DNA from 4 places in the Paenibacillus sp. 8b26 genome. Region 2 is predicted to be linked to each of the others. Evidence: riboswitches for the same ligand, from Rfam matches in the RefSeq annotation. Region 2 holds a riboswitch; each other region holds the start of a gene.
What was found. A riboswitch is a leader RNA that binds a small molecule or an ion and turns the genes downstream of it on or off. The one in region 2 is predicted to bind cyclic di-AMP.
Positions count from the first base shown of each region.

Region 1 (5,967 bases), 1.2 Mb from region 2:
GATCGCAAGCTGTATAAATATGTAGAGATCGAAAATATGGATACAGATACCATTGACAACATTCGGACAGCGCTGGAGCTGGTTGGTTTGCACCCGGAATATGATCTGGAAATTGATTTTCCGACGGATCTTCCTTATGATGTGTTTCGGCAGGGTGGCTCGACGGACAACCAGATTTTACTGCTGGGACGTAAAGGAGAAGTGAGAGAAATTTCCGAAGTGTCGGAAATTGTGCGCTCCATTAGCGGCATTCACCGGGGAAAATATCACATGTACTATCCCCAAAACAAATTGGATGGGGTAAAGGACAAGCTTCCTGCCGAAATAAGGAATTATTTTGTCAAACAATAGACAATTATATGCCAAATAAAGTAATAAAGGAGACAAAAAACCTTGAATTTATTCGACACTCACACTCATTTAGATGCGCCGCAATTTGACGAAGACCGCGAAGAAGTTATAGCACGCGCTGTCGAATCGGGAGTGACCCGAATGATTAATATCGGATTTAATCGTGAGACCATTCCGTCTACCATGAAATTGGCCGAAACGTATGATTTTATTTATGCGGCAATTGGATGGCATCCACAGGATGCGATCACGATGCAGGAGGGCGATCTGGAATGGATTGCATCGTTATGCAGTCATAAAAAAGTCGTGGCGATCGGAGAGATTGGCCTGGATTATTATTGGGACACGTCGCCGAAGGATGTACAGCATCGGGTGCTACGCAAGCAGATTGGACTGGCTCGTGAGCTGAACATGCCTATTGTCATCCATAACCGGGATGCGCATGAAGATATTGTTAAGATTTTGCGTGAAGAAAAAGCGAGTGAGGTAGGCGGAGTGATGCACTCCTTTTCCGGGAGCTGGGAGACGGCTAAAATGGTGCTGGATATGGGCTTTCACCTCTCTTTTGGCGGGCCGATAACGTTCAAAAATGCCAAGCAGCCAAAGGAGGTACTGGCACAGGTGCCGCTGGACCGTCTGCTCATTGAAACGGACGCGCCCTACCTGACACCGCATCCGTTCCGCGGGAAGCGAAATGAGTCCGCACATGTAGGACTGGTCGCAGAGGCTGCTGCCCAAATCAAGGGAATAGCGGTGGAGGAATTAGTGTCAATAACGACCCGAAATGCCCTGGAACGATTTGACATTAAGTAAAAAAGTGAAGAAATCAATCAAAATAATGAGATAGACGAAGCTAATCATGAATTTGTTGCAGGAAACTCGAGAATATTACAATATTTTAACCGAATATTTTAGAAAATGTACTTGAAACCTGCTTTACAACATGCATAGAAACAGGATATCATCTTTTCAGTGAATTGTTGTTTGAATGTAAACACCAACAGCTCATTTCATGAACCAGTCTCGCTGAGTCCCTTTTACAGGGAACGGGGGAACCGATATGGCTTACAGTACGTCCGGTGTATGGGCAAGAAGGGAACGTCTCTTCCGCCAGCCGGCTCGACCTAGATTCCTTTCCCGGATGGGATTGAACAGGTGGAGGGGCCGTATTTCGATTTCTTTCTGGGTCTTCGGGGTGAATGTGAAGGCAACCGCCATGAGCGGTTGACCCAAGCTAGGGCGTCTCTCTACGTCCGAACCCGACAGCTAACCCCGTAAGCGTAACAAGAGAGAAGCCATCTCGTGCATGATTTTTCCGCATATTCGCACATGTCGGAAGCCACGAAAGAGCTCTCTAGTCTCTTTCTCTGGCTTTTTTTGTTGTGAATAAAAGAAAATCTGTCATCATACTGTGATTAAACAGGGGAGGACAGCATGCCGCGAAGACGGGTACATGGTGCAGGACAGTCGCAGTACGGGCTTGTCTTGTAGAAAATCTGTTATAGTCACGTCAATCTCAACTATGTCTTACTCCAGACGGCGGGCTATGTAAGGAGGACGGAGGAAATGGGCATTTTCCAAAAACAGGAGACCCATGAGTCACGCTCATCCAGCATGTCTTACGTATTGCGTTGGAAGCAAGAAAATGTGCGCCAGGCTGCTTTGGTTGCTATTTTTCTAATCGCACTAACGATTATGATTTCAATTCTGGTGTACACTCAATCTAAAAAACAGGTCTTTTTTGTCATCGACGGTAAGGCATCTGCGGTAGAAACCCGGGAATCCCAGCTCCAAGATTTGCTCAAAGAGCATTCGATTTCACTTCAGCCGCATGATACGGTTTCGATGCCGCTGAACGGAGCAGTTCAGGATGGGGATCGCGTAGTTATCAAACGTGCCAATCAGGTCAAAGTATCCTCAGGCAATGAGACGAAAAAGTTGTACACAACAGAAAATACAGTAGAGGGTGCCATTCGCACCTCGGGCTATAAATTATCGTCAAATGATAAAGTTTACCCTGCTCTGGATGCCTCTGTTTCGTCTAACATGGACATAAAAATCGTCCGTGTGAAGAAACAGCAGGTCGAACAGAAGCAACAGGTGCCTTATCAGGTCATCAAAACGGCCGATCCGAGTCTCTATAAAGGCGATAATCGGGTCATCCAAAGCGGTAAAACGGGTGTTGTGGTCCAGCATGTTCAAAAGGTATACCATGACGGAAAATTGGTATCCAAGCAACTGGTAAATAAGGAAGTCGCGCAAAATCGTGTGGATAAGGTGATTGCGGTAGGAACGAAGAAAAAACCGGTCGTTCTGGCTGCTTCCGTCGGTCCCGAAGATGCTGTTAAGGCAACACGGGTTAGTTCGGGCAATGCTGTCCGTAAAGCAGGTGTGAATTTCAAATACAGTAAAGTATTACAAAACGTCTCCATGACGGCGTATTCCTCACAGGAGTCAGGTATCGGTACACGTACCGCATCCGGCACGCGTGTCACGGAAGGGCGCACCATTGCTGTCGATCCAAGTGTGATTCCAATCGGCTGGTGGGTGTATATTGAAGGGGTGGGCTTCCGCCGTGCGGAGGATACCGGTGGCGCGATTAAAGGCCACAAAATCGATGTGTATTATGAGAGTTTAAGTCAAGCCAATCAGTTTGGTCGAAAGCACGGAAAAACCGTATATGTGATTGGACCAGTGAAGCCTGAAATTAACTAAAAACGTGTTGTATATGTTTGGGTCAATGCGATACTATTAACATCATAGTTATGCCATGCTAAGAAGAGGATATCCTCTTCTTATTTTGTTTTCAAAAGCAGGGAAAGATGAATATAGCTTACTGTGTAGTTGTGGAGGGAAACGCAAATGATCAAGGAAGTGATCGTGGTAGAGGGTCGGGATGATACGGTGGCTATTCGCCGTGCTGTCGAGGCGGATACGATAGAAACGGGCGGCTCCGCCATCAATAAAATGACGTTGCGCAAAATTGCGTTGGCACAGGAGCGGCGGGGTGTCATTATTTTGACCGATCCCGATCATGCAGGGGAGCGCATCCGCAAAATTATCGCCTCCAAGGTGCCCGGTTGCAAGCAGGCCTTTATACCAGAGGCGGAAGCGACGCGCAAAGGGGATATTGGCGTAGAGAATGCCTCGCCTGAAGCGATCAGACACGCTCTCGCACGGGTGCATACGACGGTGGAAGGGGCTGATCCTCTAATCGATTGGGCGGATCTGATTGACGCCGGACTTATCACCCACCCAAATGCTGCTGCACGGCGTATGGCTTTGGGTAATGTGCTGGGGATTGGTTACTGTAACGGTAAGCAGCTACATAAACGGCTCGCTGTGTTCCAGATCAGCCGTGAGGAATTTGCCGGTGCGCTGGCACAAATTGAAAGTGAAGGATTGTGATATCCGTATGACAGGGATTCAAGATATAGCAACACCGCGGCGCACGAAGGAGATTATTCAGCGGCACGGGTTTTCGTTCAAAAAGAGTTTGGGACAAAATTTTCTGATTGATCAAAATATTCTGAACAAGATCGTGAATGCTGCGGGATTGGACGATACGAAGGGTGCACTTGAGATCGGTCCGGGGATTGGCGCTTTGACCGAGAAGCTGGCGCAATCAGCCAAGGTAGTTACTGCTGTCGAGATTGACCAGCGGCTCTTACCTATTCTCGAAGAGGTACTGGCCCCTTATGAGCATGTGAAGGTACGCCACGGAGATGTGCTGAAGCTGGATTTGTGCGAGGTATTCGCTTCCGATTTTGCCGGGGTCAGTAAAGTGAGCGTCGTCGCTAATCTGCCGTACTACGTCACTACACCGATTCTGATGAGGCTGTTGGAGGACAAGCTTCCTCTGGAGAATATCGTCGTCATGATCCAAAAGGAAGTGGCTGAGCGTATGGCTGCGTCTCCTGGGACGAAGGATTACGGCAGTTTGAGTATTGCAGTGCAATATTACAGCGAGCCTGAACTGGTCTGCATCGTACCGAATACGGTGTTTATTCCTCAGCCGAATGTAGAATCGGCGGTCATCCGTCTGCGTGTGCGGGAAGTGCCCCCGGTAGAGGTGGTGGACGAGCAGCATTTCTTCGAAGTCGTTCATGCTTCCTTTGCTCAACGTCGCAAGACCATTTCGAATAACCTGAAAAGCCGCTTCTTTACCAAAGAGAACAGGGACACGCTGGAGCCGCTGTTGCTTCAGGCAGGCATAGAGCCCTCCCGTCGGGGCGAGACGCTGAGCATCGAGGAATTTGCGCGTCTGAGCGCTGTGCTGCTGGAGGCCGGGATTTCCTAACCTGACGCACAAGTGATCGCTTAGCAGCAGTTAGAGGGCGTCTGGTTGCGCTTTGCACGGTTGTGGCTGGCTTGCATAAGCTCCTGAGCATGGATAAGGAACCAAACTGTGCATTCACCCATACGATATGGGAGGGGTGATACAGTGTGATGATTTTAGGAGACTTGGTCGTTCGAAAATCGTACGGCGGAGATGTCACGTTTCGCGTTGAGGACATCCAGCGGGATAAAGTGATCATTAAAGGGACGGAATTTCGGCTGCTTGCCGATTCCCCCGTGAACGATCTGGTCAAGGTGCCTGCTGACCAGATTAGCGGGAAGACACGGCAAGCCCATATTAAGGCGGATGAGTCTCTCCATCTGCTGCAGCAGGCACGGCAGAAGCAAGCTGCCCGCAGTCAGGCGGCTTTGATCGGGGAGTGGAGTGATCCGGTGGAGTCGACGTATTTTGAAATGCCCGGCAAGGTACTTCATCTGGATGGGGATGCTGGCTATTTGAGAAAATGTCTCAACCTATATGAGCAACTCCGCGTTCCTGCAGAGGGGCATCATGTACATGAATCGGCAATGGCCGACACGTTGTATCGGCTGCTTCCCCGTATTCGACCGGATATCGTAGTCATTACCGGACACGACGGGGTATTGAAGCAGCCGCAGCCTTATGATTTATATAGCCTGAAAAGCTATAAAAATTCGCAAAATTTTGTGGCGGCGATCCAGGTAGCGAGACAATATGAGCGTCATCTGGATTCACTGACGATTGTGGCGGGAGCATGTCAGTCCCATTTTGAAGCGCTGCTGCGTGCAGGAGCGAATTTTGCCAGTTCGCCAGGGCGCATTCTGATTCACGCGCTGGACCCGGTATATGTGGCTGCCAAGGCAGCCTTTACGTCGATTCGTGATACAGTCAACATGGGTGACTTGTTTCATCAGACGATAAGTGGCAGCCGTGGCGTAGGCGGTATCGAAACCCGGGGAAGCTATCGTATCGGTCTGCCCAAGCTCGAAAATTTGTCGACTCTTAAAGTAACGCCTTCTGCAATCTAGGGTTTAAACCTGTTGAATAGGATTTGCGTGGATAAAAAGCCTCTGATTACAGGGGCTTTTTGGCATTTTTATACGCATATTCCTGTTCGCAAAAAATTAAATTGACAAATTATTTTTCGTGTTGATATAATATTTAGCTTGATTTGACATTGTCTCTAAAATTCGTTATAATGGACAAGGAAAGAGGTGGTCGTTAGGCAATGGCTAAAAATACGCTGTTGGAAATCAAACGCAGTCTCGACGCACATGTAGGGCAAAAAATTTTGCTGC
Region 1 is NZ_CP192445.1:3,222,590-3,228,556, reverse strand. It holds gene ACQ4MX_RS14790 (HD domain-containing protein) at 1-351, shown strand, start outside; gene ACQ4MX_RS14785 (TatD family hydrolase) at 394-1,164, shown strand; cyclic di-AMP (ydaO/yuaA leader) riboswitch at 1,366-1,648, shown strand; gene ACQ4MX_RS14780 (G5 domain-containing protein) at 1,918-3,066, shown strand; gene rnmV (ribonuclease M5) at 3,214-3,759, shown strand; gene rsmA (16S rRNA (adenine(1518)-N(6)/adenine(1519)-N(6))-dimethyltransferase RsmA) at 3,767-4,651, shown strand; gene yabG (sporulation peptidase YabG) at 4,801-5,697, shown strand; gene veg (biofilm formation stimulator Veg) at 5,898-5,967, shown strand, end outside.
Region 1: another riboswitch for cyclic di-AMP. It lies ahead of ACQ4MX_RS14780 (G5 domain-containing protein); the one in region 2 lies ahead of ACQ4MX_RS20795 (TrkH family potassium uptake protein).

Region 2 (5,967 bases):
ATACACCGAAGCTGATGAAGCAGACGGAACAGGGGGATGTCGGTCAATCGGCTGTGACGGAAGCTGTTTCTTACACTGCAACAACCGAGGAAACCGCGCAGACCAGTAACAATGCTGTACAAGAAGCAGGGACATTATCGGATGTGCCAAATGAAGAGCAGCCGTTCGAGCGTTCCGCGGATGCACTGCTGGTGGCCGAAGAGCGTGCTTCTTATAGAGAAGCAACGGATCGAGACCATACTGAAACCCAACTGTCAGGTGGGCTGGAGGAACCAGCTACGGCGGCTCTAGCTCTGGCTGAATGGCTGGATGTAAAGGTGCTGGTGCCTCAGCGTGGACTGAAAAAGCAAATGACAGGGATGGCTACGGAAAATGCACGGGTCGCTTTGGATGAGAAGTTTAAGCTGATTGAACGGGACGAGGAACGGACATCCAAGGCTGCAAGCAATCTGGGGCGTGCGATTGGGCTGGATAGCCTGCATCGGGTGGAGGCGTTTGATAACTCCAACATACAGGGCTCCGATCCAGTCTCGGCAATGATTGTGTTCATTGATGGCAAGCCTGCCAAGAAGGAGTACCGTAAATATAAAATCCGTTCAGTGCAGGGGCCGGATGATTATGAAACGATGCGTGAGGTCATTCGGCGTCGATATGAACGTGTGCTCAAGGAAAATCTGGAGCGTCCGAATTTGATCGTCGTCGATGGTGGACGCGGACAGATTAAGGCCGCTGCGGATGTGCTGGAGAATGAACTAGGTTTGTTCATTCCTGTGTGTGGTCTGGTGAAGGATGCCAAACACAGAACCTCTCAACTACTGGTGGGGGATTCTCCTGAGGCAGTGACACTAGCCCGCAATAGTGAAGAATTTTACCTGCTGCAACGGATTCAGGACGAGGTTCACCGATTCGCCATTACATTCCATCGTGAGCAACGGGGCAAATCCATGGTAACCTCTCGTTTGGACTCGATTCCGGGAATTGGCGAGAAGCGGCGTAAGCTGCTGCTAAAGCATTTTGGTTCGCTTAAAAAAATAAGAGAGGCCAGCGTCGAAGACTTCCGGCCTCTCTCTATTGGTGATAAGCTTGCGCGTCAGATTATAGCTGCCCTTCGGGAGGAGGAGTCGTAGAATACGGCTCTTCTTTTTTTATGGGCTCAAACATAACTCGATTTGGTTTCTTCGGACTAAACCAGTACATGATATAAGCCACAATGGCAGGGAGCACGATCCAGAATATACCTGCGAACAGGTTCACGCTATCTCCTAGCGTCATCACACTCAGTCCCATCAGAATGCTGTCAAAAATAACGTGGCTGAACATGGCGGCAATAAAGCCATAACGCAGAAACACAAAACTGAACAGCAATCCAAGGAAGGTCAGCTCAATCGGTCTGGAAATGACCGGATAGATTGGATACAGTGTGTGCCCCAATGCCCAAATCAGCGTGGTAATCAGACAGGCAACAAAAGTATTTCTCACCATCTTTTTCACCATCGGGATACCAAACAGACGGTATACGGCTTCCTCTCCAATGCCTGCCATCCATGCCATAATCGGCAGTAACCATGGATAGGCCATGTTGTAAGGAGATTGTGTGGCATCTGTTGTGGAGAACGTATTAAACGTACGCTCCAGCACAAAGAACAAAATGGATTGTACACCGAGTAAAATAAAGGCCCACAAGTAGCCCACATACATGCTGCGAAGCACATACAGCCCGTAGCCCGGCTCTTTGGCGCGTGGCCAGGCATTCAGTCCAACCTTGCTCATCAGCCCGTCACCGCCAACCAAGGAAAAGTAGATCGCTACAGCCATTACGAAGGAAACCACAACTTGCAAAATCATAAGAAATATAAGTGCTCGCCGACCGCCTGCTTCTGCTTGCAGTATAGGCAGCATGTTAAATGTCCCTGCCATACTGGCAGCAAAATATACAATGGACAGCACAATGCCACGTACAAAGGAAGTGTGGCGTCGTGTGAGTGAGGCGTATACGATGGCAAGTATGCCTAACACCAAGCTAAATAAGGCATAGCCTGCGTAGGTCATCCAGTTAGCCCAGTACGTTTGCTTTTTGACATAATCCGTATAGGACGATGGGGCGGAAAAGCTCTGTGTAAACGAGCGAACATTTCCGTCTTCAAACGTAAACGCCAGTGTAAGCACAGAGGAGCCGATTTTTTTGTCGTTTACGGTGTACTTCAATCCGCCCTCGCCTTCGGATGTCGCAAGCTTCAAGTCCGATGGTTTAAAGCCAAAGCGTTTTATCCAGGCTGCCGCTGCCTGCTCTTTAGCTTCCAACGTCATATCTCCCTCGGCTGCGCGTACAAGCCTGCTACGTGCCTGCTCATCCGTAGAAATATCAGCTTGTGTATAACTGGTGCTGGAGGTAATTCGTTTAAAGCTGACGACTTTGCCTGTGGACAAATCCACATGAACTTGCACTTTGCTTTTGGAAGAAGGTTCCGGTAAATCGACCCGGAAGGTTTCGTAAGGATAACTTTTTTTCCATGTACGGTCATACTGTTGAAGCAGCTTTTCTCTGGATAAATAACCGTACAGGTCCGTTTCGGCCTGATAGGTCACGACAGGCTTTTCCGGCTGCGATTCGGTATAGCCCAGCTCGGAGCGAGCGAAGTCCAGCGCGTGTATGACTGCTTCCTGCTTGCTGATGACCTTGGCATTCGTCAGTGCTTCCGGATTCGGATTACTAAACGAGGGAATAAGCAATTGAAAGACAAAAAAGCAAATCAGGCCAATCCCGCCCAGCAAGCCTAATCTTTTGAAGTTGGCCGTGAGCACGACCGGTTTCCCGATAGGATTCATGAGTTTCCTCCTTAATCTGTAAATAAGAACATCCATTAAAGATATCATACTGCACAGGTTCCCGCCAACAGACCTAGGATATTCATGAAAATGGAGTGAAAGCACTATAAAGTTTCAATAAAATAAGATAAGCTGCGATTAAAGGTGGACTATTCTCAAATTACCGCTAATTTAACGTTATTTCGAAGAAATCGGTTTTGTGCTCTGTATATAGAAGGATTATAATCTGTTGAGACAATGCATATGAAATATATAGGTAACGATATACATTTGAGCCGAATTTCCATAGGAAAACGGGGGAACCATGTTACTGGGGTGAATTTTACAGCCGGTCCCGGACCGGAAGTGTGAATAGGGCATACTGTGCAGCCCGAATCCGTCAGCTAACCTCGTAGGCTGTGAGCAGGAACCAAGTCAGGCACTCGGATTTCCGGTGTCTTTTTTTGTGCGAATAAAAGTTGGATAATTAAAACGTTGCTGAGTTAAGTCCGCTTCGCGTTCCATTTGATCTTCCGATAGCTGTTGTCTCTGAATTTTATTGGATTAGATAAGCCCTGTTAAGGTTAAAATTCATAGACAAAGGCGAGCGCTACCGCTTCTCCAGATTCAAATGGATCGCTGCGCTGCTGCCCGCCTTAAAGTCACTAAACGTTTCATGAGGTAGTGAGGTATGAAGTGTGATGAGTACTGATAGGTAAAAGTATCTTTGCCTGCGGATACTTTACTGTTTGCTAAAAAAACGGACTAAAGAAACTGAAAAGAGATTGGTGATTTTATGAGCTGGAGCGTCTCCATGCTCATAATTCACCAAGTAGGAGCCGTGATAAATAGATGAATCCCAATGCAAGATGGCTTCGGCTTTCTCCACCGCAGATATTCGTTGTGGGATTTGCCATTATCATTCTTATAGGTAGCTTGTTGTTAATGCTGCCGATTTCCAATACAACGGGAAAGCCGCTTGCATTTATAGACGCTTTGTTTACAGCCGCCTCCGCAACCTGTGTAACAGGTCTTGTCGTTAAGGATACTGGCACCTTCTTTACCACCTTTGGGCAGGTGGTTATCGCCGCGCTGATCCAGATTGGTGGTCTCGGCTTTATGACGATGGCTACCTTGATTGCGCTGGTGTTCAAGCGCCGCATTTCCTTGCGGGAGCGCCTGATTTTGAAGGAAGCAATGAACCAGACTTCTGTTGAGGGAATTGTCGGATTGATTCGCAGAGTGTTGCTGTACTCACTGATCATTGAGGGCGTGTGCGCCACGATATTCGCCATTCGCTGGTCCTTTGATATGCCTGTAGGCAGGGCGATTTATTTTGGGATCTGGCATGCGATTTCGATGTTTAACAATGCAGGCTTTGATTTATTTGGTCACTTTCGCAGCCTGACAGGTTATGTATATGATCCGACTGTTAATTTTACAGCTATGTTTCTGATTATTTCGGGTGGCATCGGCTTTGTGGTCATGTCCGATCTGGTGGAATACCGCAAGCGAAAGAGACTGTCCTTGCATACCAAGGTGGTACTCAGCATGACGGCTGCTCTGATTGTAGTCGGCACGCTTGTCATCTTTGTATTTGAGTTTACCAATCCGAAGACACTGGGCTCGCTGGATTGGGGTGGAAAGCTGCTGGGATCTTTATTCCAATCCGTAACACCCCGCACCGCAGGTGCCAATACGTTAGATATCGCTGGCTTGCGGCAGGCTACGCAATTTTTCATCATTATATTGATGTTTATCGGTGCTTCTCCCGGTTCTACGGGAGGCGGGATTAAGACGACAACGTTTGCGTTGCTCATTGGAGCCGTGATTTCGATGCTGCGGGGCAGGGAGGATATTGTGCTGTTCAAATACCGGCTTGCGCAGGGGCGAATTTACAAGGCTTTGACCATTACACTGCTGGGACTGCTGTTTGTCATTGGGGTGACGATGATTTTGTCAGCAACCGAGGATCATCATTTTCTGATGATATTGTTCGAGACGGTGTCTGCATTTGGTACGGTGGGATTGTCTATGGGGCTTACACCTGATTTGACGGTTATAGGCAAGCTGGTCATTACCCTGACGATGTTTGCCGGCAGATTGGGTCCGCTCACACTGGCTTATGCACTGACTCCGAAAAAGGGTAAGGAATTGTATCGTCATCCGGAAGGCAAAATGATTATAGGATAAGGGAGTTTTCGAGTAGATATGAAAACGCAGCAGTTTGTGGTTATTGGTTTGGGACGCTTTGGCTCGAACCTGGCTTTGCAATTGGTGGATATGGGATGCGAAGTGCTTGGCATTGACCAGAATGAGGATATTGTGGATAGTATGAGTGAGCTGTTGACGCATACCGTCGTAGCGGACGCTACAGACGAGGATTCGTTACGATCGCTAGGCATTCGCAATTTCGATTGCGGCATTGTTGCGATTGGAAATGATATTCAGGTTAGCATCCTGGCTGCCATTTTGCTAAAAGAGCTGGGTGTGAGCAAAGTCGTTGCCAAAGCGATTTCTGTGCTGCACGGACGGGCGTTGGAAAAGCTCGGTGTGGACCGGGTCATTTATCCCGAGCGGGATATGGGGATACGGGTTGCGCACCAACTGGTTACGCCTAACTTGCTTGATTATTTGGAGCTGTCCAAGGAATACAGTATTGTGGAACTCAACGTTCCTGCATGTCTGCATGGCAAAACGCTATCTGAGCTGAATGCCCGCACTCGCTTTGGTTGCAGCATCGTGGCGCTTCATACGGCGAACGGTATCCTGATTGCACCCACAGCGATGGATCGGCTAAAAGCGGACGATATTATGGTTATCATCGGCTCCAATGACAATATCGGCCGCTTCGAGGACGAGGTTGTTAACGTGAACGAGGAAGGCTGATCTCCTCTACACCATACGATAGCCCGCAAACGATGCACGTGTCTCGCTGATCCAGCGCCGTGCTGTCGGCCCCAGATCGGTCGTCTCCGAGTAGATAAGGGAGGTGGTGCGCCGTGTCTCCTTCAAATCAGGCAAGTACAGCGCCGTTAGCCCATTATCCCGCAGCAGCTCGCTGCGCAAGTAGGATTTGGGCAGCAATGCGGAAGCCTTGCAGGTCGGCAGCAGGCGCACAATCGCCTCGAACGAGTCAATTTCCATACGGATATCTGGCAT
Region 2 is NZ_CP192445.1:4,466,285-4,472,251, forward strand. It holds gene uvrC (excinuclease ABC subunit UvrC) at 1-1,127, shown strand, start outside; gene ACQ4MX_RS20790 (CPBP family intramembrane glutamic endopeptidase) at 1,096-2,826, opposite strand; cyclic di-AMP (ydaO/yuaA leader) riboswitch at 3,090-3,239, shown strand; gene ACQ4MX_RS20795 (TrkH family potassium uptake protein) at 3,658-4,998, shown strand; gene ACQ4MX_RS20800 (potassium channel family protein) at 5,017-5,694, shown strand; gene ACQ4MX_RS20805 (LysR family transcriptional regulator) at 5,701-5,967, opposite strand, start outside.

Region 3 (5,967 bases), 2.8 Mb from region 2:
TGGGGGACGCACACATCGTTGGTTTCAGAGTGGTGATGCCTCCTTATAATCGTTATCGTCGATGTTGAGGATTGCAGCAACTTGTTTTCTGTACCTTTGTGCTTTGCGGGTGCCGTGAATCAGATTGGACAAGCGTGAAGGCGGGATGTTATGCGTTTCACAAAATGTTTTCTGATCCAGCCGAAGTTCGACAAGCCTTTGTTTGATGGCCCACCCGAAGGAGGTGACAGGCATTTTGTTGTTCAAGTGAAATCGCCCCTTACGGATTCTTGCGGAATAATTGGTGTGTTATAATAATCATCAGTAAACATGTTAGAATTAACCATCTAAAACCATGATACACGTTTATACGTGTTTTTACAATCTAAAATACGTAATTGAGATAAATTTATTACTTATTTAAGTGATAAATGGTTTGAATAATCCATCCGGAGCCTGTAAATGTGAGAAATGTCAGTTGTAATCTGGATAAAAAAAGCACTCTGCCACTGAAAAAAGTGGTGGAAGTGCTTTTGGCGTTGTGCTGGAAGGGGGAAAACAGGCATCAGGGGGATGCTGGAGGCGTATAATGGGGACAGACGAAGGAATTAGTCGAATCTTACCCGCGCTGGTGGTTGCTGCTCATATAGGGTGGCTGCGTAATGTAGGAGTTGGACCAGTGTCTTTGCAGAAGGCGACGCTGAAATGCGGTTGGCTCAGTCTCAGGGGTGTTGAATTGTTTCCATGCGTCTAGAAGCTCGTTGGTCATTCGTTGAATAACAGGATTTTTTTCCTCATAAGGAGGATGGAGTAGTTTGGAAGCATCTTCGACACAGAAGGACACTGCCGCGGCAAGGTAACCGTGAATGGTTTGCTCTACATCGTTTCCAAGAGAAACGTTAATCCAGGTATGAACGGTTGCGAGTGTGCCAATCGCATTGTATTGGATGAGTATAGCTTCGAGTTGGTCGAATTCAAGCCAAGGGTACAAAGCCTTAGCGAGCTTGAGCAGGCGTTGGCCGGATAGGCGTGACTCTTTCATGTGCTGTAGGGAAGAACGCTGGGCGTGCAGCATTTTATCAATAAGAGCGATACGCCAACCATCATTTTGCTGAACAGCGATATAAAGGCTTTTGATAGCCATGCCATCGAGGGATGTGAATTGAGGATGCAGATCGGTGCGTGCATAGTGTTCCAGGTCTTGCAGACAGGTTAAACGACCATTTCGAAACAGCTCCTTTAGCCCGTAGGAACGAGTGAAGCCACCGACAGGCAGGGAAGGGTCCAACAGCAATGCGTAGTTCAGCAAACGATTGCCTTTTTGCAAAGCGGTTCGCCTCCTTAGAGTATAGTTTTTATGACATATTAAGTGACTTTAAAAATCAGATTAAGAAAAATTTTAATGATATTATGTAATATATATTTACACTTAAGATGCTTGTATGTCAAATTAAATATTTTTATAGCATTTATATGTTAGGTTATATGACTTTTAAAATAATTATTGTATTTATGTTTACAAATAGAATACAAGGGAGTATAATAAATCTGTTGCCTCAAAACATTAGAATTTGCGGTCGTGGTGGAATGGCAGACACGCTATCTTGAGGGGGTAGTGGGCGTACGCCCGTGGAGGTTCGAGTCCTCTCGACCGCATTACATGCAAGACACAGTTAAAAAAGCATCCTGACACGTTTTTGACGTGAAGGGATGCTTTTTTGTTATATCCCTTTTTTTCTAGCCACAGGAGCAGCCGCCTGGTTCGGCTGCTTGTGAACAGTGATGAAGTGGCTTGTAAGCTTCGCTACAAGAGCTTCTCGATATCCCCCGCCAGTTTATCCGGAGTTGTCTGTGGGGCGTAGCGCTTAAATACGTTACCTTCGCGTGTAATTAAAAATTTAGTAAAATTCCATTTGATCGCTTTGGAGCCTAGTACGCCCGGAGCTGTCCGGGTGAGGTAGCGGAATAAAGGGTGTGCCTGATCGCCATTGACATCTGTTTTGGCAAACATCGGGAACGTAACTCCATAATTAATCTGGCAAAACTCCGAAATGTCCTCGCTGGAACCCGGCTCTTGCTTGGCAAACTGGTTGCTGGGAAACCCCAGGATTTCAAGACCCTGCTCATGGTATTGGTCATATAGCTCTTGTAGCGCCTTGTATTGAGGGGTTAGCCCGCATTTGCTGGCTGTATTCACGATAAGCAGAACTTTTCCTTCGTATGTGGACAACGGAATCTCTTTCCCTTGCAGGGTTTGTGCATCATATTCATAAACGGTCATGGTATCCCTCCTAATTTAATATTTTGCAATTAAATTGTAAGCAATTTAACGAGGGGTTGCAAGTCTATAATAGATGTATTGCACTGTCTGAAACTGTAAAATCGTATTTTGTTCAAAACGGCAAATGGTACTGCAAATGGGGCGAATTGCGGTGTTTCTCATCGTAAAAACAGGCTCAATCGGCGTTTATCAGGTGCATACAGCAGTTTTTCTTTCTCTTTTACAAAAAAGGGACAAAAAATGCTCTCCATACGCCAATATTGACATGCCCGTCATTTTCAAAAAGGGATGAAAAACCGAGCTTGAAGGAGCTGGGAGAAGGATATTTCAATTGTAAGCGCTATTATTAATCTTCTTTGCTCTAAAGACCGATTTATAACCCTGCAGGTGAGCTTTACAGTGTTCCTTGCGCGGGTGTATGATTCAAGACGTAATTTCAAATGAAGTGAATGAAGCAGCAACGAATTGTCTATAGCGCTGAATTTTGCAGTTGCAAAAGCGGGGGAACCAAAGGAGATCTATTCGGCTTTTAAAGGGCCGTGTGTCTCATGGGGTGAATTTTCTGGCCAAGTGCCAGAAATAGGGCGACTCTCACGTCCGAATCCGACAGCTAACCTCGTAAGCGTACAGGGAGAGGCAACAAACCGCCGTGTGCAGCCATGGTTTATTTTATCATGGTTACGTAAGAAGCCGGAGGAAAGCCTTTTTCCTTTGGCTTCTTTTTGTTGTCTTTTTATACCGGGAGAGGAGCTACTGATGGAAGGTCGGCTAATCATTGTCACTGCACCGAATGAATCGGGCAGAAATTTTGTGAAATTGCTTATGTACAAAAAACTGGCGTTTGCGGTTCTGACGAATAGCGCTCAGGAGGAACGACAGCTCAAAAAAATGGGTGTGGAGCATATTGTGCGCATCAATACGATGCAAGCGGGGAAATGGAATTTTCCCAAAAAAGAAATTGGCTGCGTGTATTTGTTTGAGAACAGCTTGAATCTGACGTGCCGTTTTCTGCAAATTTGCCGGCCGCTGACATCAGATTCGGTCTATGTCATTACACAAGGCTGTAATCCTCAAGGGATTTATCGAGGTTTGGGAGCAGACCATGTGATCTACACTTTGAATGGAGAGGTGGGTTTCCTGCTGAACGGATAGTCGCTTACGGTATGGCTAATATAAATTAAAATTTTCGAATTCATTGTATGGTGATTTTACGAGGATGTAAGAATGACGATCTGAGGACCGATACGGGAGGGTATGAACATGATGGATATATACATGCTGCTCGTGATGGGTGTGAGTTATGGAGTGATACTGCTGTTTGTACGCTGGTGTGATGCGCAGACCTCCAAAGGAGGGCGAAAAGGATGATGGTTGTGCTTACGCTTACTGTTATTGTATTTGTGTATTTAATCTACGCACTCCTGAATCCTGAAAAGTTCTAATCAGCTAAACAGGATCAAGCGGGCGGGGGACAGCAGATCGTGGATGAGACACCAGAGGCAGCGGGTTTTCGCAAACGTGTGCACTCGCCTGGTGCTATGAACTCGTCTGTTGTTCCAAAAACGCAGGAGCATTTTGAAGGAGGGAATAGATGATGGAGCTGCTGCAAATTGGAATTGTGATTGTGATATTGCTGCTCTTGGTGAAACCAGTGGGCACCTATATATATCATGTGTTCTCAAATGAACCGAATCGGACGGATCGGGTGTTTGGCGGAACGGAGAAGCTGATTTATAAGGTTATAGGATTGAAAAAGCTGGAGAGCATGCGCTGGACCACGTACGTTATGAGCTTCATTGCTACGAATGTCGTGCTTGTGGCGGTCAGCTATGTGCTGCTGCGCTTGCAGGGACTGCTTCCCGTTAATCCGTCTGGAAATGGCAATATGGAAGCGTCACTTGCTTTTAATACAGTGATCAGCTTTATGACTAATACAAATCTCCAGCATTATAGCGGAGAAAGCGGACTTACGTATTTGACGCAGATGGCGTTCGTTACGATGATGATGTTCACTTCGGCTGCTTCCGGTTTTTCGGTTGCTGCGGCTTTTATGAGAGGATTGACGCGGCGCGGTGAAGGGATGGGCAACTTTTTTCAGGATTTTATCAAAGCGATTATACGGATTTTTCTTCCGTTGGCCTTTGTACTTACGCTGGTGCTGGTTGGACTGAAAGTACCGCAGACACTTCAGCCTGCGGCGGATATCACGACGCTAAGCGGAACACAGCAGCAGATTGCTTTGGGACCCGTTGCTTCGATGGAATCGATCAAGCATTTGGGTACGAACGGGGGCGGTTTCTATGGGGCCAACTCGGCGCATCCTTTTGAAAATCCAAATCCCTGGACGAATGTGCTGGAAATTTTGGCGATGTGGGTGATGCCGGCTTCGCTGCCGTATACCTTTGGACTGTTCGCCCGTAATCGCAAGCAGGGCTGGATTATTTTTAGCTCCATGATGGTATTGTTCCTCGTCTTCCTATCCATTACGTATGTGTCGGAGAAAACGGGCAATCCGTTGATTCATGCACTGGGTGTGGATGCTTCTCAGGGAAGCATGGAAGGGAAAGAGGTTCGCTTCGGCATTGGACAATCGGTGTTGTTCACGGCTGTAACGACGGCGGCAACCACAGGCTCGGTGAATAATATGCACGATACGCTGACCCCGCTGGGCGGTATGGCTGCTTTGGGTGAAATGATGCTGAACGTCATTTTCGGCGGTAAGGGCGTCGGGCTGATGAATATGCTGATGTACGCGATTCTGGGTGTGTTTATATGTGGATTGATGGTCGGCAGGACGCCGGAATTTATGGGCAGGAAAATTGAAGGCAAGGAAATGAAGCTGATCGCGATTGCCATTTTGGTACATCCGTTTCTCATTCTGGTGCCGACTGCGCTCGCTTTTATGAGCCATTGGGGGTACGATGCGGTCACAAACCCCGGATATCACGGGTTGACTCAGGTGATATATGAATATGCTTCATCTGCGGCTAATAACGGCTCGGGATTTGAAGGTCTTGCGGATAACAACGTATTCTGGAACACGACAACAGGGATTGTTATGTTCTTCGGACGATATGTATCTATAGTTGCACTGTTAGCTGTAGCGGCTTCATTGAATGCCAAAGCACCGACTCCCGTGACGATGGGCACACTTCGCACGGACAACAAGCTGTTTGGGGCGATTTTAATCGGGGTTGTGCTGTTGATCGGCGCGTTGACCTTTTTGCCCGTAATCGTATTGGGGCCTGTGGCTGAATTTCTGACCATGTGAAGAAGATGAACAGGAAGAAGAAAATGAGAATGGATGAACGGGGTGCTTGATCATGAAGGAACAACGCAAACGCATGCTGGACAAAAGCATCTTGAAGCATGCGATCAAGGATAGCTTTATGAAATTAAATCCGATGATCATGATGAAAAATCCTGTCATGTTCGTCGTGGAGATCGGCACATTGGTCGTGCTGCTCATGCTGCTGTTTCCCGGTTATTTTGGAACTGGTAACGAAATGGGCTTTAATCTGGCTGTTTTTATCATCCTGTTGTTCACGTTGCTTTTTGCTAACTTTGCCGAAGCGCTCGCAGAGGGGCGGGGGAAGGCGCAGGCTGCCTCTTTGAAGAAATCCAAGCAGGACACACAAGCCAATAAGCTTGTCGGGGATGAGATTCAGGTGGTCAGCTCGACCGAGCTGCGCAAAGGTGACATTGTG
Region 3 is NZ_CP192445.1:1,663,498-1,669,464, reverse strand. It holds gene ACQ4MX_RS07440 (hypothetical protein) at 25-246, opposite strand; gene ACQ4MX_RS07435 (hypothetical protein) at 444-569, shown strand; gene ACQ4MX_RS07430 (urease accessory UreF family protein) at 599-1,288, opposite strand; tRNA gene ACQ4MX_RS07425 (tRNA-Leu) at 1,553-1,635, shown strand; gene ACQ4MX_RS07420 (glutathione peroxidase) at 1,784-2,260, opposite strand; cyclic di-AMP (ydaO/yuaA leader) riboswitch at 2,726-2,901, shown strand; gene ACQ4MX_RS07415 (hypothetical protein) at 3,017-3,412, shown strand; gene kdpF (K(+)-transporting ATPase subunit F) at 3,625-3,702, shown strand; gene kdpA (potassium-transporting ATPase subunit KdpA) at 3,855-5,531, shown strand; gene kdpB (potassium-transporting ATPase subunit KdpB) at 5,584-5,967, shown strand, end outside.
Region 3: another riboswitch for cyclic di-AMP. It lies ahead of ACQ4MX_RS07415 (hypothetical protein); the one in region 2 lies ahead of ACQ4MX_RS20795 (TrkH family potassium uptake protein).

Region 4 (5,967 bases), 1.5 Mb from region 2:
TAGCGGTAAAGGCATCGGAAAGCGCACGGTTGGTCACCATTTCATCGTAAGATGTTTCATAATTCGAGGTTTCCAGACGACACCCAGCTTGTAAGGCAGCCCCTTCAGCAATTTGAACGACACGGCGAGTCAATGAATTCAGTTCATGACGTGTAGCAGCCCGTACATAAAATTGAGCAGAAGCATAATCGGGAATAATGTTCGCTGCCTGGCCTCCTTGATTAATAATGCCGTGAATACGTACCGAACTCTTCACCTGCTGGCGGAACGCATTAATGCCGTTGAACGTTTGAATCACTGCGTCCAGCGCGTTAATACCTTCGTGGGGACTAGCAGCGGCGTGAGCGGATTTTCCAAAGAATTCGAACTGTACAGCATCAATTGCCAGCGATTTGCCGGATTTTTCATAGCGGTCATAAGGATGTGTCATGAGCGCTATATCGCAATCATCAAACAAACCGGCAGCCGCCATGGGAACCTTGGCACCGCGCGTTTCCTCGGCAGGTGTGCCGTATACTCGTATTTCTCCGCCGATCTCGTCAATGACTGATTTGAGGCCGACACCAGCTCCTGTACTCATCATACAGATCAAGTGATGTCCACATGCGTGTCCCAAGCCTTTCAGAGCGTCATATTCCGCCAGAAAAGCGATGACCGGCCCGGGTTTGGCTGCTTTATAAGTCGCAATAAAAGCCGTTTCTATATCCGCAACAGGGGACTGAACTTCAAATCCGTGAAAAACCAATTCCTCTTTTAGACGGGCAGAGGCCAAAAATTCCTCATTTCCCAGTTCAGGGTTGGCGCCAATATATAAAGAAATGTCCTTGAAACGTGCTGCATGCTGCTCAATGGTGCGTTGAATCGTATTTTTGCTATTCATGATAAAAACTCCTTTGTGGAAACTGTAATTTACATACTGTGAAAATCATAAAATAGTACTATAACATTCATTGCATATTCATGCATATTCATTTATAATGACACAATCTTATTTATTATAAAGAATTTAAGGAGAGAAAAAAAGATTGAAAAAGGCATATCGTTTTACCGCCCTGATTTTGACGGCGGTTATCTTGCTGCTGGCTGGTCTTCCTATGCTCACTGCATACGGAACGGAAGCGAAGACACAGCAAAAACTTGTACTCGGCATGAGTGCCGATTTTCCGCCGTATGAGTTTCATAAAGTAGTTAACGGTAAGGATACCATTGTTGGCTTTGATGTTGATATCGCCAATGAAATTGCCAAGGATCTGGGTGCAGAGCTGGTCATTGAGGACATGAGCTTTGACTCGTTACTGCCTGCTCTGCAAAGTGGCCGCGTAGACTTGGTTCTGTCAGGTATGACACCGACGGATGAACGCAAAAAGAGTATTGATTTTTCGGATGTGTACTACCACTCCAAGCAAGTGATTATGGTACGCCCGGAGGATAAGGACAAATATTCGACGATGGCTGCTTTGAAAGGCGAGAAGATCGGAGCACAAAAGGGGAGTATCCAAGAGGAAATTGCTCAGAAAGTGCCCGATGCCTCAGTAACTTCACTGGACAAAATATCCGATCTGGTGCTCCAGCTTCGGACCCAACGTGTGAATGCTGTAGTGATCGAAGACACTGTCGCTAAAGGATACACATTGGATGGCACTGTAACACTTGCCAAGGCGGTGCCTGAGGAAGCAGGAGCAGAAACGGCTGTAGGTATTCGTAAAGGAAATACTGAACTGCTGGCATCTGTAAATAAAACGCTGGCTCGTCTGAAAGCAGATGGGTCTATTGAAAAGTTTTCCACGGAAGCGAGCGCGCTCTCTGCGGATCGACAGGCTTCTTCCCATAACATTGTGGATATATTTTGGAAATATCGCAGTTTTTACGTTACGGGTATCGGCTACACATTGTTGCTGTCCGCCCTCGGGGTACTGTTCGGATTTATCATTGGTCTGATCATTTCTCTGTTGCGGATGAGCGGTATACGTATCATTGAGTGGTTGGGTACAGCGTACGTGGAGGTGCTGCGTGGCACACCTATGCTGGTACAGCTTATGATCATCCATTACGGGGTTGCATTGACGCTAGGTGTCAATTTTACGCCACTTCAGTCCGGTATTATTACGTTATCTCTGAATAGCTCGGCATATCTGGCTGAAATTTTCCGTGCAGGTATTCAGGGAGTAGACCGGGGTCAGATGGAAGCAGCCCGTTCACTCGGTATGGGACGAGGCAAAGCTATGCGTCACGTCATTTTACCGCAAGCGTTCAAGTCCGTACTGCCTGCCATCGGTAATGAATTTATTACGATTATTAAAGAGTCCTCCATCATTTCTACCATCGGTATGGTGGATATTATGTATCAGGCTCAAGTCATTAAGAACATCACCTACGAAGGATTAAGTCCGTTCGTCATCGCGGCTGCTATTTATTTTGTAATGACATTCAGCTTGTCGAAGCTGTTGGGTTTATGGGAAAGGAAGTTGAGAGCCAGTGATCACCGTTAAACAACTGCGTAAATCGTTCGGCAAAAATGAAATTTTAAAAGGTATTAATGTAGATATTGCCAAAGGCGAGGTTGTCGTCGTCATTGGACCGAGTGGCTCGGGAAAAAGTACATTTTTGCGTTGTATGAATCTGCTGGAGCAGCCGACTGACGGGGAGATTCTGTTTGAGGGTGAGCCGATTACGGCACGCGGTCACAACATTAATGCAACTCGTGAGAAAATGGGCATGGTGTTTCAGCACTTCAATCTGTTCCCACACAAAACAGTACTGCAAAATCTGACACTTGCGCCGACTCAGGTTAGAGGCCAGTCAGCAAAGGAAGCAGAGAAAATTGCGTTGGAGCTGCTGCGTACCGTTGGACTTGAAGACAAAAAAGACACCTTTCCAAACCAGTTGTCCGGTGGACAGAAACAGCGGATTGCAATTGCACGCGCCTTGGCGATGCAGCCGCATGTGATGCTCTTCGATGAGCCGACCTCCGCCTTGGACCCTGAAATGGTCGGAGAGGTGCTGGACGTGATGAAGAAGCTGGCTGAGGGTGGCATGACGATGGTCATCGTAACGCATGAGATGGGCTTTGCCCGCGAGGTAGGAGACCGCATTATTTTTATGGATAATGGTCAAATTGTGGAGCAAGGTACACCGGAGCAGGTTTTTGGTACACCAAGCCATGACCGTACCCGGGATTTTCTTGCCAAGGTTTTGTAAGAAATGAGCTTGTAAAGGCTATGAAGTAAGCCCTCCGCGGTGGAAGTTTGACGGGAGGGCTTTTTCTTTTTTTTGTCATCCTCGTTCAGATTTTTGTAACTGATTTCGATTTCATGATGACAAAATTGTAACAGATGTAGTATGATGTTCAAGGTTCCCAACATTTTCATGCAGATAAGGTTACAAAATTGTGATATTATGCAGTGAGCCAAAACTTACCTGGGCAGCAGACAGCAACGACAGGCGCTGAATGCGGGACCCAAAATCATGGGAAGTGCGGGGGACGTAACAACGGCAGTCACTTCTGATCCGTCTTCATACGAATGGATGGAAGGTGCCTAGGGGTGAATTGCATTAAGCATAGGGCTTCTCCTGAGTCCGAATCCGACAGCTAACTTCGCAGGCATATTAGAGGAGGTACATATCTTTTGAAACATCTGAAACGTATTGGAAAAACAATGAAATTTGCAGTGCTGGCCGCAGCTATCGCAGGATTGGCACAGACAGCAGGGGTAGCGGACGCCGCTTCGCTTCATACCGCCAAGGAAGGTGATACCTTCTTTTTGCTTGCTCAGCGTTACGGGGTATCTGTAGAGGATCTGCAAAAGGAGAACCCGGATGTTACTGCCAGCAATATATATGCAGGAGTACAAATTAAGGTTCCGGACGAGAACAAGGTAAAGGTCGCTTCAGATTCGAAGCCTCGGCTTTTGTCCGAGAAAGCGCCTGCCAGTGACGGTCAACAGGTTGAAGCATGGGGCAAAACATTTAACTACAGCAAAGTAGTTGATGTGAAGGCCACAGCGTATTCCGCAGCAGTCAGTGAAAATGGAAAATGGGGAGCAGTAGACTATTTCGGAAATCCGCTTAAGCTCGGTACGATTGCGGTAGACCCCAACGTAATTCCGTTGGGTACGAAAGTGCTGGTTACAGGCTATTCCCATCCAGGGCTGCCGGATCAATCTTTTGTAGCGGTAGCTCGCGATAAGGGCAGCGCCATTACGGGGAAACGGATTGATATTTTCATTCCGGGAAGTCCATCTTTTGTGAATGACTTTGGTTTCCAAAATGTGAAGCTGTACGTCATTGATAAATAGACTGTATAAGCCAATGAATTATATTTACATAATATATATTATGTAAACAAATATCAAACAACTTAATCGCCGGTCCTGATTCATATGGGCTTTGTCGATTAAAAAAGGGCTGTCTTACGAGCAGAATGCATCTGCTCGTAAGACAGCCCTTTACTGTTATTTCCGCTCCGAGGTGTGAAGTAGCCGTGGAACCGTGACAAATTTGTACCCCTTGGCTTTCAGCGCTTGAATAAGACCCGGCAGGGATTGAACAGTGCCTTTCAGGTTGGAGCTTTGACCACCGCCTGCGTGCATTAAAATGATGGAACCTGGTCCGGTAGCCGGGATCACATTACGCTGAATTTGTGTTTTACTGAGCCCCTTCCAATCGAGGGAGTCTACGTTCCAATTTACAATCATGTAGCCGTGACGACGCGCCCATTGGAGCTGAGGCTCCGTAATTTCACCATAGGGCGGGCGAATCAGCTTGGGTCGAAAGCCGACAGTGGCCTCCAAAATATGTTCTGTTTTCTTAATCTGGTTGCGAAAGCGTTCCGGTGATGCCTTCCTAAAATCCGGATGGGTATAGGAATGGTTGCCTAAGGCATGGCCTTCACGTACGATACGGCGAATCATGCCCGGGTGTTTTTCCGCACGGTGACCGACGATAAAGAAGGTGGCTTTGATACCATTCGCGTGCAAAATGTCCAGAACCTGCGGCGTATACCGGGAATCGGGCACGTCATCAAAAGTTAGGGCAATTTGCTGAGTATGCGGGCCGCACATTTTAAAAATATCCGCATGCTTTTTTCGAAGCATGGCTAATGTGGGAGTGGCTCGTTCTCCGCTCTTGTGTGCTGAAGAAACAACGGCCGCTTCCTTGGGATGAGTCGTTCCGACATCGGGAGGCGCATCCGTGTGAACGGGAAAACTCGAAAATGCTAGTAACAGTGCCATGATTGGCAATATTACCCTGTACGGCATATGTATCCCCCTTTCCGTGCAGTGGTTCCTTCGGTTGCTTTCATTTATTATGTACCTGACATGTTGAAATTATGCCGCTGAACGGGTTAGACTATTGAGAGGTTGAGTGGAAATGCCCTGTGAAACGGATGTAAGTGCAGATCACGAAGCTAAACGCATATATTCTATTAAACCTGACCGAAAACAGCAGCATTTTCGCAGCTTTTAGCCTTTTAATGGATTCGGTATCCAGTGATAGCTGGTGTATAATGGGATTGCAATTCATATTGTAGAGACATGGAATTAAAGGAAGGATGGATCAAAGTGACCGACTTGTTTACTCCTTATCAATTAAAGGGACTCTCTTTAAAAAACCGGATTGTAATGCCCCCAATGTGCCAATATAGCGTGGAGGCCAAAGATGGAAATCCCAATGATTGGCATCATGTCCATTACGTTAGCCGGGCAGTAGGTGGCACCGGGCTGATTATTGTGGAAATGACAGCGGTCCACCCGGATGGACGCATTACAGATCATGATCTGGGCATTTGGAGTGACGAGCATATCCCTGCATACCGCAAAATAGTGGAGGAAGTCCACAAGTACGGTGCCAAAATCGGAATTCAATTAGGTCATGCCGGACGAAAGGCTGAAGATGCCGACTTGCCTGTTGCACCGTCCTCGATAGCTTTTAGCGAACGTTTCAAGGAGCCGCATGCTTTAACGACAG
Region 4 is NZ_CP192445.1:5,998,105-6,004,071, forward strand. It holds gene ACQ4MX_RS27780 (M20 family metallopeptidase) at 1-880, opposite strand, end outside; gene ACQ4MX_RS27785 (ABC transporter substrate-binding protein/permease) at 1,026-2,489, shown strand; gene ACQ4MX_RS27790 (amino acid ABC transporter ATP-binding protein) at 2,476-3,198, shown strand; cyclic di-AMP (ydaO/yuaA leader) riboswitch at 3,445-3,619, shown strand; gene ACQ4MX_RS27795 (3D domain-containing protein) at 3,627-4,295, shown strand; gene ACQ4MX_RS27800 (polysaccharide deacetylase family protein) at 4,452-5,258, opposite strand; gene ACQ4MX_RS27805 (NADH:flavin oxidoreductase/NADH oxidase) at 5,562-5,967, shown strand, end outside.
Region 4: another riboswitch for cyclic di-AMP. It lies ahead of ACQ4MX_RS27795 (3D domain-containing protein); the one in region 2 lies ahead of ACQ4MX_RS20795 (TrkH family potassium uptake protein).